3 regions of the Exiguobacterium sp. H66 genome follow, and region 3 is predicted to be linked to each of the others. Evidence: predicted binding sites of a transcription regulator. Region 3 holds the regulator's gene; each other region holds the start of a gene.
The links. Region 3 encodes Rex, which represses fermentation and respiration genes when NADH is low (regulators of the CRP and FNR family bind a similar motif). Its sites were predicted from a motif close to TTGTGAAATATTTCACAA; they were not measured.
Positions count from the first base shown of each region.

Region 1: the regulator Rex is predicted to act here: its motif matches at 1,280-1,297, upstream of KNP88_RS07105 (L-lactate dehydrogenase).
Region 2: the regulator Rex is predicted to act here: its motif matches at 2,711-2,728, upstream of KNP88_RS14225 (AtpZ/AtpI family protein).

Region 1 covers NZ_JACSMQ010000003.1:223,173-227,604, reverse strand. The annotation lists gene KNP88_RS07110 (GNAT family N-acetyltransferase) at 1-92, opposite strand, end outside; gene KNP88_RS07105 (L-lactate dehydrogenase) at 292-1,245, opposite strand; gene KNP88_RS07100 (DUF92 domain-containing protein) at 1,409-2,191, opposite strand; gene KNP88_RS07095 (5-formyltetrahydrofolate cyclo-ligase) at 2,182-2,730, opposite strand; gene rpmG (50S ribosomal protein L33) at 2,789-2,938, opposite strand; gene KNP88_RS07085 (glycoside hydrolase family 57 protein) at 3,043-4,432, opposite strand, start outside.
Region 2 covers NZ_JACSMQ010000010.1:36,180-40,611, reverse strand. The annotation lists gene upp (uracil phosphoribosyltransferase) at 1-458, shown strand, start outside; gene wecB (non-hydrolyzing UDP-N-acetylglucosamine 2-epimerase) at 562-1,701, shown strand; gene KNP88_RS14225 (AtpZ/AtpI family protein) at 2,809-3,027, shown strand; gene KNP88_RS14220 (ATP synthase subunit I) at 3,024-3,410, shown strand; gene atpB (F0F1 ATP synthase subunit A) at 3,419-4,162, shown strand; gene atpE (F0F1 ATP synthase subunit C) at 4,238-4,432, shown strand, end outside.
Region 3 covers NZ_JACSMQ010000014.1:17,467-21,898, reverse strand. The annotation lists gene KNP88_RS15250 (hypothetical protein) at 1-245, opposite strand, end outside; gene KNP88_RS15245 (ABC-F family ATP-binding cassette domain-containing protein) at 245-2,146, opposite strand; gene KNP88_RS15240 (redox-sensing transcriptional repressor Rex) at 2,315-2,974, shown strand; gene KNP88_RS15235 (twin-arginine translocase TatA/TatE family subunit) at 2,974-3,177, shown strand; gene tatC (twin-arginine translocase subunit TatC) at 3,185-3,964, shown strand; tRNA gene KNP88_RS15225 (tRNA-Ala) at 4,072-4,144, shown strand; gene KNP88_RS15220 (hypothetical protein) at 4,316-4,432, shown strand, end outside.

The DNA of each region.
Region 1 (4,432 bases), on a different contig from region 3:
CCAAATGCATCCGGATGATTTTTTAGACCTTCGAGGCGTAAGCGCCAATACTGTTCTGCATCTTCCTTTGTTAACGTTCGAAATGTATACATGACTATCGTTTCTCCCCTTTGTGAGTTTTCTAATGTTTCTTAAGACATGAAAAACTCTTCTATCCCTAACATAACCTTTTTCTAGTAAAATAAAACCTAGTTTTCAGATTTTTTATCGCGTCCTTTTTTCTAATCAAAAAATCGTACCCACTGAAACCCCATTTGCCCGAGTTCAGTGGGTACGATTGACGCTTCCGATTTAACGTAAGACAGGTTCCATCGTTTGACGTAAAACTTCCGCCGAATGATGGAATTTTTTTAATTCCTCATCCGTCAGCGACACCTCGATAACTTCGCGCACACCTTGTCGGTTAATCACGGCAGGTACACCGATATGAATACCAGAAATCCCGTACTGTCCGTCAACGTGCGCTCCTACAGTCAACAAACAGTTCTCGTTCCCGAGAATCGCACGGACGATCCGAACGAGACCAAGTCCAATCGCATAGTATGTTGCACCTTTTCGTTCAATGATATGATAGGCTGCATCGCGTACATTGATATAGATTTGATCTAAATCTTTTTGAGAATAACGATCGTCTTCTGCAAGCAGTTCATCAATCGTTTTTCCATAGATTCTTGAGTTGCTCCAGGCAGCGAATTCCGTGTCGCCATGCTCACCTAAAATATAGGCGTGGGCGTTTCGTGAATCGATATTAAAGTATTCTCCTAACATTTGGCGCAAGCGTGCCGTATCGAGTACCGTTCCTGATCCGAAGACGCGTGACTTTGGTAAACCAGAATATTTCCATGCTAAATGTGCCATGATATCAACGGGATTTGATGCGACGACGATGATGCCGTCAAATCCTGATTCCATGATTTGGCGCATCATTTCTTTCATGATTAAAGCATTTTTCGCAACGAGGTCAAGTCGTGTCTCACCCGGTTTTTGTGGTGCACCGGCCGTGATCACGATGACTTCGGCATCTTTACAATCCCCGTAATCCCCTGCCCATATTCGCATCGGCGAAGAACTGAATGGCGTCCCGTGATTTAAATCCATCGCTTCCCCTTCAGCTTTTGCTTTATTCACATCAATGATGACAAGTTCTTCACAAAGTCCAGCTGTCGTCATTTGATACGCAAAACTTGATCCTACTGCCCCCGCACCAATTAACGCAACGCGTGTAACTTTAGCATGTAATTCCATCCGATATGTCCACCCTTCCAAACAAATTAAAAGTTTGTTAACTATCTCACAATTAGATTGTAACATCTTTCACAAACTATTAAAGACTGTGTAAACGGTCACATTTTGTCTAATTTGTGTCAACAATATCCTAACATAAGGAAGTCAGGTACTTCACCTTCCATTACCACAATCGATACAACATGAAACCAATCAGCCCCGCTAGCGTACTGGACAAATAATTAACGGCGTCATTCCCTAGCCACTTCCACCCTCGGACATATTGTGTCGTAGTACCATGATGGATTTTTTTCTCGGTTTCTTTGCCACAAATCTGACAACGATACTTTCGTTGGACGGTAGCGCCTAACACCGTATCGAGAATACTGCCAAGGACACCTCCGGCCGCGACGATCAACCATTGCTTTACGGACAAATCGAATAGAATATCACCCGCTGTCGCGATAAATAATGCACCGATGATTGTCGCGAGTGTCCCGAGTAAGGATACCCCGCCGCTCGTTCCTCGTAAGACCGGTTTAAACGTCCGGATTGAAATCGGTTCTTTTTTAGAAAGCGGACCAATCTCGGATGCCCATGTATCTGCATTCGAAGCAGCAATGACAATCAAGAAAACTAATAAAAAATCAAATTCATTTGTCAGTACAACGCCTATCGAAGCAAGCATAGCGGTTCCACCGTTGGCAAGTACTTGCCAACCATCTCGTGCACCATCCTTCTCGACGATTTGATCGACGGACTGCTTGCGTGCCTTACCGAGTTTTGATAACAGGCTAGAGCTACCGAAGAATAACAGTAACAGGACTAATCCTTCGGAATCGAGCGCATAGACAACCGTGCTGCCGACAAGTATCGTCAAGAATGCACCGCTTTTCGTTAATAATCCGAATTGATAGCCAGCATATCCGAGGGCTAAGCAGATGAATAGAAGAACAGTTAATGACATTGAATGACCTCATCTTCAGTGACAATTGTATCAACCGGGCGATCAAATGATTCTACTTCGAATCGTTCCACGACTTGAACGGCAAATGCAATCGAAAGCGTCGGACCTGAAAAATCAATCAACGCACGATCATAAAACCCACCGCCCCATCCTAAGCGATAGCCATTACGCATATAGGCACGACCCGGTACGATACAAAGATCAATCGTCGGCAATGGAATTTCAAAAGCAGTTGCATCCGGTTCAAAAATCCCCATCGAATTCTCAATCAGTCGACTGCTTGACGAATGTTCAAAAAATCTCATTTCTTGACCAATGACCTTCGGAATGACGACACGTTTTCCATCCGCCCATGCTTGTTGAATGACTCGTTCCGTTGAACATTCGTTTCGAAACGAGAGGGTCACCGCAATTGACGTCGCATTCATCCATTCTGGCAATACAAATAACTGCTCTGCAATTCGTCGTTCCCGCTCCTGCCGGTTTTCCAACCGGTTCAGTCGCTCTGCGATTACCCGTCGCACCGCTTTTTTATTCATATAGTATTCCCCCATTCACAAAAAAAGCCATCACACAAGGTGACGGCTTCCATCTCAATTATTTTACTTCACGGTGAAGTGTGTGCTTACGGAGACGTGGGTTGTATTTCTTCAACTCAAGACGCTCTGGGTTGTTACGCTTGTTCTTTTTAGTGATATAAGTACGGTCACCAGTTTCAGTGCAAGCCAAAGTAATTTTAACGCGCATGGGATTCCCTCCTATCTAGCTCTCAATGTATCAAGTGTTTTTGCTTTACATAAGGTTAAGCATACTCAAGTATCGTACCAAGAAAGGAACGGAATTGCAACTGTTCATCCGTTCTTTTTCTGAATCGCCAATTGTTCGTATGGTTTTTCAAGGTTCACTTGGAATTCAAGCGGTTTTTGAGCAACATGATAATCATTTTCGATTCCTTGTCTCGCTTCTTCACGTTCTAAATAAATCAATTGTGAATGACGAAGTGCTTCGCCCTCTAATCGTTTAATCGCAACAACTAAACCACCGCTACTCGCTGGAGAACGTTCACTCTCAAGATTGTACACATTGCTGACAAGCGGCAACTGGTTGATCTCAGCAAACGATTGAGCAGCCGACGCCGTCTCCATCGTAAAGTTATGGACAAGGCGGAATTCTACGATTTTATGCAGGGCTTGCGCTTGACGCAACACGGCAAGATTTAATCCGGCCAACTGATTGTAAGTCTGAACGAGCGGTAGACCCGTCATGCGGACGCCGTAAATATGAACGCCATCTTCAAATCGATAAGCCGTCTCATTTTCTGTGATGACATAGACATTTTCTCCCGCTCCTGCCAATCGCTTCGCAAACTCAGCAATTGGTCGGTTCGAATCTTGGTAATCTTTTGCGACGAGTAAAATCGCGGCATCGTTCCATGACGTTTCACGTTGCACCGCAACATAGTAGTCATGCGTCGTCAAATAGACGTCAGGTTCAATATCTTCATCTGCTAGGAAAGGATATTCGGCATAACGCGCTTCAAGCCATTCCATCGTCAATTCTTTTTCATCCAGTAGGCGTTCCGTCTCTTCAAATCGCTTAATATGTTCTCGGAATCGATTTGCCGCATATTGTGCCGTCGTCTGTCCATCGAGAATGAACGGCCAGTCGCTCGAAACCGCGAGCAAGTATTCACGAATCAATTGACGTTTTGCTTTGACCGTCAAACCATCTTGATGACGATTACGCGCCATGACACCGGCTAATCGTTTTTCAAGTTGATGCAAGTGACGAATCATCCAGTCGTTCCGTTCATTGATCCACACATCCGCATACCCTTTCCGGCCCCATGTCCCCATTGCGACGTGCACCGTCTCGATGTCGCCAAAATGACGCTCGAGGAACATTGTAGGTGAAATCGATTCGACCCCAACATCTTCAAGTCGTTCCATGGCTTTACCGAGGAAGTCCGGTCCCTCAAACCACCAATGACCAAATAATTCCGCGTCAAATGGTGCTGTGACAAGAAACGGCGGGAAGTCTTGTCCACTGTGCTGGTCAAGATGCTCCGCCAATGCTTCCGCAAAGTCAGCTGCATGCTCATCCGTTTGTTTCCAAGCCCAGTCGCGGACATAAAAAGCCTTTTGATCGGACTCTCCTGTAACACGATGTAATTTTAAACCCGTATCGTAGCGGAGTCCTTCAGGATGCATGAATTCTGCAATTTGGTCCCACTCCCGATCA
Region 2 (4,432 bases), on a different contig from region 3:
CGGTCACGAAAACGACGCAGAAGATGATTGAAGGCAAGAAGCTCGGAATCGTTCCGATCCTTCGCGCAGGTCTAGGGATGGTCGACGGGATGCTTCGGATGATGCCGAACGTCAAAGTCGGTCACATCGGTCTTTACCGTGATCCAGAGACGCTTGAACCAACGGAATACTACCTCAAGTTGCCGACTGACGTCGCAGAACGTGATTTTGTCGTCGTCGACCCAATGCTTGCGACAGGCGGCTCGGCTGCTGACGCAATCTCCTCTTTAAAGAAACAAGGCGCGAAAAGCATTAAACTGGCTTGCCTGTGTGCAGCACCTGAAGGCGTTAAACGCGTTCAGGAAGAGCATCCGGATGTCGATATTTACCTCGCGGCACTCGATGAAAAACTGAACGACCACGGCTACATCGTTCCTGGACTAGGGGATGCCGGTGATCGTTTGTTCGGTACGAAGTAAGACAGAAGCAGTCTGCCACTCTCGGCAGGCTGCTTTTTTGTTGTAAGATGCAGGACAGCTTTCAACTATGCTTAAATGGAGGAAGTAGAAAAAGGAGGAAGTAATGATGCCCATCAAAGTCATGCCCATCTTTGGAACACGACCGGAAGCCATCAAGATGGCACCGCTCGTCAATGCCTTAAAACAAAATCCGGCGTTCGATGTCCATGTGACGATCACGGCGCAACACCGAGAAATGCTTGATCAAGTGTTACGCATGTTCGAGATTGAACCGGATTCTGACCTCAATATCATGCAACCCCGTCAGACGCTCGTCGACATCACGACGCGTGGTCTCGAAGGACTCGATCTCGTCATGAAGGATGTCAAACCGGATCTTGTTCTCGTTCATGGCGACACGACGACGACGTTCGTCGGTAGTCTTGCTGCCTACTACAATCAAATCGCCGTCGGACACGTCGAAGCCGGACTCCGTACATATAATAAATACTCACCGTTTCCGGAAGAGGTCAATCGTCAATTGACGTCGACACTCGCGGATTTACATTTTGCACCGACCGATCAGGCGGCGGCGAACCTTGCGTCTGAAAACCGGAAGGCAGGTGTCTACGTCACAGGAAATACGGCAATCGATGCCCTGCAGACGACGGTCCAGCCGGATTATGTCCACCCTGTGCTCGAAGCAGTCGGCAAACGGCGCCTCATCTTGATGACGGCACACCGGCGAGAAAACCTTGGAGAGAAGATGCAGCAGATGTTCCGGGCGATCCGTCGACTCGTCGATACATATCCGGACGTGCACGTCGTCTATCCCGTCCATTTGAATCCGGTCGTCCAGGAAACAGCGGCTGAAATCTTTGGGGGACATGACCGCATCACGTTAATTCCGCCGCTCGATGTGTTTGATTTCCATAACTTCGCAAGTCGGGCGCATCTCATCTTGACGGATTCGGGTGGTGTCCAGGAAGAGGCACCCTCGCTCGGCGTACCTGTCCTTGTGTTACGCGATACGACGGAGCGTCCGGAAGGAGTCAAAGCCGGTACGTTGAAACTTGCCGGAACAGATGAAGAGACGATTTACCGGATGGCGAGCGAGTTGCTTGAAGATGAAGCGGCCTATGCAAAAATGGCGCATGCTTCAAATCCTTACGGGGATGGTCATGCGTCGGAGCGGATTGCAGCAGCGATTTTAGCGCACTTCAATCAAGGGGAAACTCCAGAACCTTTTCATGCAGATATCTAAAATGAAGTAATCCAGTCCAAAAAATGTTTATTTAGGGCGTTTCCGTATATCTTGCCGTTCCCACGGGAATCAAGATGAACGGATGCGTCCTTTTTAATGATTCCGTTTAAGGTTAACTTCCATAAGTTGTCTCAGACGTTCCCGTCGACCTCGCTTTCCTCGGGCGAGGGACAAGTCGCGACTCGGTACACGGTGTGTGCCAAGCCGGGTCTTGTTTCCCTCTGACGAAACCACGATGAACTGTGGTTTCTTTTCCCGTAGGAGTCGAGTCGACCGGGGTACGTCCTTTTCAATTACGCTCTACTAAATTTTGATCAAGACGTAGTGTTGTTAGTCACTTGTAAATTGAATCGCCTTGAGCGATTCCTCTCGACTCCTATGGGAAGAGGAAGCGGAACGCTTCCGTCAGGGACAAGTGAGACCCGGTCATCCGAAGGAAGACCGCGGCTTGCGTCCCGCCCAAGGAAAGCGAGAGGAAATAGCGAAAGGTCTATTCGATCATCACTAAACAAAAAGTAGTGAGTAAACATACATCAATATATCTTTAACTAAGAAACAAACGCCTCAATCTGCCTGATTGTGAAGAAAATGTAAAATCTAAATCACCGTGCTGACCTTAAAACCTATAATCCATTCATGACATTTCAAGCTGTGACAAGCGACACAACAGACAAATTGGAAATGCTTTAAATCCTTTGTTACAAACAGATGTCAGAGGCGTTTTTCTGTCCCGAATCGAAAGCGCTTCCAATCTTGAACAAAAATTACTTTTTCACAAAATCGACACAAATCAATTTTAGACGGCTTGTTTCTCATTCCAGAACGCGATATAACGTTACTGTTCAATGGTTTTGTTCATCAAGTGAACCATCTCTTTAAACGTTGATAGCACTACATATTTTCTTCACATCTTCGTGAAAAGAGGTGGATGGGGTACCTCTGTGAAAACCTTATCAATCGTTGATATACAATGGTTTCAGCGGTCTATTTTATTTGTGAATTCATTTGACTATGAAATGGTTCTCATTGTATTCTTGACTAGTATGAAAATCCGCAAATTGTGGGAAAGAAAAAGAACCTGCAATTGGGAAAAGGGGGTCGTCTCTAGTGCGCCAAAAAGGGCTCGCAACGAGTATGGTCATGGCCTCGCAAATTTCGACGGCACTTGCCGCACCAATCGTCATCGGCTTCCTTGTTGGGAACTATGGGGAACAACAGGACTGGTGGCAAAAGATGGGAGCGACATTCTCGGTGTTCATCGGGATTTTCATCGGCATTCTTTGCATGATCGCAATGATCAGGCACTTGTTAGGAGACAAGACATGAACATAATCCTTCAAGATGCGTTGTATCGTGCGTACTTACGATGGTTTGGACTCTATTATGGAATCCTGGCTGTCTTGTTACTTGTCGGTTATCCGAGTGATCCAGTGATTTATGGGCTGGCATTAGGTGGGGCAGGTAGCTTCATGATCTTGACGCTGCAACGATTAAGCGTCGATCGAATGTATCGTGTAATCGAGCGTGGGCGCAAGCCGATGTCTCGAGGGACCGTATCACGCATGGCGGTCGCGGTACTTTGTGTGATGATCGGTTTGAAGTACGAAGCCGAATTGTCATTAACTGCGGTGGTAATAGGCCTTCTCGCCGGCCACGTCATACAATTTTGTGAGTTCTTGACTCACGAACTTAAGCGGGAAAAGAGGTGAATAGTCAAATGAACCACGAAATGCCACTTTACGAAATCCCACTCTGGGGCGACTTCGTTCTGTACGGTAGCTGGACGAACTTGATCACAGTGCTGATAGCAGCTGCTCTCGTCTTCCTGATTGCCGTGGCCGGTACGCGACGTCTCGCGATGAAGCCAACCGGTTTTCAAAACACGCTAGAGTGGTTCCTCGAATTCGTTCGCGGAATCATCAGCAGTACGATGGATTGGAAAACAGGGGGTCGCTTCCTTACTTTCGGAATGACACTGTTCCTATTCATCATCGTGTCCAACTTAATGGGTCTCCCATTTAACGTTGTGACGGGTCACTACATTTGGTTCAACTCACCAACTGCGGATCCGTACGTGACACTTGCACTTTCATCTATGGTAGTGGTCATGAGCCATTATTACGGTGTGAAAATGCGCGGCTTCGGTTCATATGCGAAAACGTTTATGACGCCGATGTTTATTATTACCATCATTGAAGAATTCGCAAACACGTTGACACTCGGTCTTCGTCTTTACGGGAACATCTTCGCTGGTGAAATCATGATCGGAATCATTCTCTCGATCGGAATCATCTCTGGAACGAACGATTTCCAATTCCTCGGACCAGTCGGTGTCATCCTTTCAGCGATTCCAATGCTGATTTGGCAAGGATTCTCACTCTTCATCGGAGCAATCCAAGCGTATATCTTCCTTATCCTAACGATGGTTTACATCGGACATAAGGCAGCGCACGACCATTAATTCGAAGGTAAAGCATCTGCTTTTCCGATAATCGCACGACCAAATTTCGAACACAATCTAGGGAGGCAATTTATAATGGAACTTATTGCAACAGCGATCATCATCGGACTCGGCGCACTTGGCGCTGGTATCGGTAACGGTCTTATCGTAAACGGTACAGTATTAGGACAAGCACGTCAGCCAGAACTCAAAAACGAACTTCGTCAAACAATGTTCATCGGTATCGGTCTTGTTGAGGCACTTCCAATCATCGGTGTAGCGGTCGGTTTC
Region 3 (4,432 bases):
TCAACGAACATCTGGGTCGTCAGCAACGTACAGATTAATCCGGATAAGAGGCTGATGAAGAGACCACTCCACGTCTTAATCACGAGGCCGATCATGCACGAGATGAGGATGAACAATAGGACGACGGCATTAAAGGCATCCGGGCGGATGAAGGCCGACACGTAGTCGGCATACATCGGAACGAAATAGAGCACCCCGGACAATAACCCTTGAACGAGGTTGATGACATAACTTTTCGAGCGCATTAGTGGAAACTCTCCCATCGTTCCATCAGTTCGAGGAGGTCCGTATCAATCTGATCCCGTTCTGCCGACAGCGCCGTCGCCTTCGGAATATCGTTGAAGACTTCCGGTTCGCAAAGCAGTTGTTCGATTTCAGTTGATCGAGTTTCCAGCCGTTCGATGTCTTGTTCGAGTTGTTCGAGCTGTTGTTTCTTTTTTCGTTCTTCTTTTTGCGCATCTTTGTCAATGCTTTTCGAAGCAGCGACTTTGATTGCTTTTTCTTCCTCTGCTTCGAGGCGGGCGATTTCTTCTTTCTCGGCCTTCTTCTCCATATAGTAAGAGTAGTCGCCGAGATAATCCGTCACACCGTCCGGATTCATCTCGATGACGCGTGTCGCAACCCGGTCGATGAAGTAACGGTCGTGGGAGACGAACAGGAGCGTGCCTTCATAGTCGACAAGTGCATTCTCAAGCACCATCTTCGAATCAAGATCGAGGTGATTGGTCGGCTCATCGAGAATGAGGACGTTCGTTTTGCGTAATTTTAACTTCGCGAGAGCGAGGCGTCCGCGCTCGCCGCCGGATAATTCATGAACGAGCTTGAAGACATCATCACCACTGAACAGGAATTGACCGAGGACGGACCGGACTTGTTGTTCCCGCATCAACGGCCACTCGTTCCAAATTTCATCGATGACCCGGTTGCGGTCGTTGAGCTCGGCTTGCTCCTGATCGTAGTAGCCGACAGAAACGCCGGTCCCGAAACGATGTTCACCGAATAACGGTTTAATCCGGTTGACAAGGACTTTCAGTAACGTCGATTTTCCGATTCCGTTCGGACCAACGAGGGCGAGGGATTCGCCGCGTTGTAAGCGGAACGTGATGCCTTTTGAGACGGCTTCTTCATAGCCGACCGCGAGTTGCGTGACTTGTAACACATCGTTCCCACTTTGTTTTTCAATCGGGAACGACAGGACGGTGCTGCGTTCATCCCCATCCGGACGATCAATCCGGTCGACTTTTTCAAGACGTTTGCGGACGCTTTGTGCGCGTTTCGTCGTCGTCGCCCGTGCGATGTTACGCTGGATGAAGTCTTGCATCTTCGCGATGTCTTCCTGTTGCTGTTCGAACTGCTTCATTTCTTGTTCGTAGAGTGCTGCTTTTTGTTCCAAGTACTTCGTGTAGTTGCCGGTAAACTTCCGGCAGACGTTCCGTGACAGTTCATAGACGACGTTGACGACCTGGTCGAGGAAGTAACGGTCATGGGAGACAATCAAGACCGCTCCACGGTAACCAGCCAGGTAACTTTCGAGCCAAGAGAGTGTATCGATGTCGAGGTGGTTCGTCGGCTCGTCAAGAATCAACAGCTCAGGTGCCTGGAGCAACATCTTCGCCAGTGCGAGTCGCGTCCGTTGCCCACCGGATAGCGTCTGGATCCGGCGTGAATAATCGTCCGGATAAAAACGCATCCCGTGCAGGACGGAGCGGATATTGGCTTCGAACTGGTAACCACCGGCGTCCGAGAAGTCATGTTGGGCTTGATCGTATGTTTTTAACAGACGGTCGTAAGCAACAGCATCATTCAAGATATGGTCCATCCCCATCTCAATCTCCATCCGACGGAGCGAACGTTCCTGCTCTTGCAGGTGCTCGAACACGGTCAACATTTCATTCCAGATCGTTTCATTCGACTCAAGACCGCTGTCTTGGGCGAGGTAACCGATTTTCACTTCCTTACTCTTCATGATTTCACCAGAGTCATGACTGAGCTCTCCGGCGATGATTTTTAAAAGTGTCGATTTTCCGGCACCATTTCGTCCGACGAGCGCAATCCGGTCCCGCTCCTGCACTTCGAGTTTAATATTGTCTAAAATCGGCTCAACACCGAATGATTTTGATAGTTGGTTCACTTGTAAGAGAATCATAAAAACATCCATCCTTCCACCCTTTAGTCTATCATGAAAAAAACGCAGGAGTCCCGTGGAATATATTATTTGTTAGTCTATGTGAAGTGGTTTACAATCAAAGAGAATAGAATTCTTTGCATTGATTTGGGTGCCACGTCAGAACGTGGCCGAAGGGGGAACTGCAGTATGAATGGGCCAGACACAAAAATACCACAAGCGACGGCGAAACGACTGCCGTTATATTATCGTTTCATTCAGAGTCTTTATAACTCAGGCAAACTGCGCGTCTCTTCAGCAGAGCTCAGTGAAGCGGTCAAAGTCGATTCAGCGACGATCCGCCGCGATTTTTCCTACTTTGGGGCGTTAGGGAAAAAAGGATACGGTTACAACGTACAACATCTATTGACGTTTTTCCGAAAGACACTGAATCAGGATGAAGTCACGAATGTGGCACTTGTCGGGGTCGGACATCTCGGAACGGCGTTTGCAAATTATAACTTTTTAAAGAATAATAGTACTCGGATAGTCGTTGCGTTTGATGCGGACGAAAACAAGGTCGGAACAACGACGCAAGACGTTCCTATCTATCATGTCTCTGACATGAAAGAGCAAATCGAAGCGAACAAGGTTGATGTCGCCATCTTGACGGTCCCATCCCAGTTCGCACAGTCAGTAGCGGATGAGTTAGTTGAGTATGGTGTGACCGGAATCCTGAACTTTACACCGGCGCGGTTGAACGTACCGGCCCACGTTCGGGTCCATCACATCGATTTGTCGATCGAGTTGCAGTCACTAGTTTATTTCATGAAGCATTATTCGCAATCAGCTGAAGGAGTGAAATCATAATGGAAAACTTAATCCCGTTCACACTCGGTATTGGACCAGGAAGCATCGCCTTGATCGGTGCCGTCGCCTTGATCATCTTCGGACCGAAAAAGTTACCGGAGCTCGGTCGTGCTGCCGGTCAGACGTTAAAAGAGTTCAAGAGTGCGACAAACGGCATCATGGACGATGATAAAGACAAAAAGGATGAATCGAAAGAGAAGTGATTAAATTATGGCGATTGATCAAGAACAGAGTGTGACATCGCATCTAGACGAGTTGCGCAAGCGGATCGTCTGGTCACTCATCATCGTCGTCGTCTTGTTCGCCGCGGCCTTTCCGCTCGTCCGACCGCTCGTGCGTTTTCTGCAGTCGGACCTGAAAGAGCTCGGCATCGGATTGAATGCCTTTAATGTGGCCGATCCCCTGATGTTGTACTTGAATTTAGCGTTCATCATCGCGGTCGTCCTGGCTTCACCATTTTGGATGTACCAGCTATGGGCGTTCATCCGACCCGGTTTATTCGAACAGGAACAGAAAGCGACCTTGACGTATATTCCGGTCACGTTTTTCTTATTTTTGTCCGGAATCGCGTTCTCTTATTTTTGGTTACTTCCGTTTCTACTCAAAGTATCGACGGAACTTGGGCAAGAGCTCGGCATCGAGCAAGTCATCGGGGTCGAAAACTATTTCAGTTTCTTAATACGGCTGACGATTCCGTTCGGTATCTTGTTCCAACTGCCGGTCGTGACGATGTTCTTGACCCGTCTTGGACTCGTGACGCCATTGTTCATGCGGAAAAATCGGAAATATGCGTACTTTGCGCTGTTTGTCATCGCGGCTTTAATCTCACCACCGGATGTGACGTCACATCTGATGATTTCGGTACCGTTGTTCGTCCTCTATGAAATCAGCATCATGATTTCAGCCCGGACGTACAAAAAAGTACTGATTCTTGAGCAACAAGCGGAGCTTGAGAGACAAGCGGATTTGATGCGTGAGTTGAATAAGTAACAGTCTCCTCTCGGTCGTTTCGGCGACGGAGAGGTTTTTGTTTGGAAGCGCTCTTTTTATATTGAAAAAGTGAATCGATATGGTTTATACTGATTACAAGAATATGAGGGGGCTTAGCTCAGCTGGGAGAGCGTTTGGCTGGCAGCCAAAAGGTCGTCGGTTCGAGCCCGATAGTCTCCATATGTACATCACTTGGCATTTGCCGAGTGGTGTTTTTTGTTATAGTGGTGGCGGCAAAACAGAAGCTTACAGCCTGGATGATGTTGATGAACCGATTGAAGTCGTTTTCTGTGTTTATCCTTTTGAGGGAATGGGAAATTTCTTAATAGGTAATCAAGAGGGGGAAGCATTATGAATCCATTTACGACGTTAATTGCCTTCATCGTCGGCTGTCTTGTTCTGTATCTCGGAATCCGTGATAAGAACGGTTGGTTGATTGGTGTCGCACTGATTCCGTTAGCAATTGTT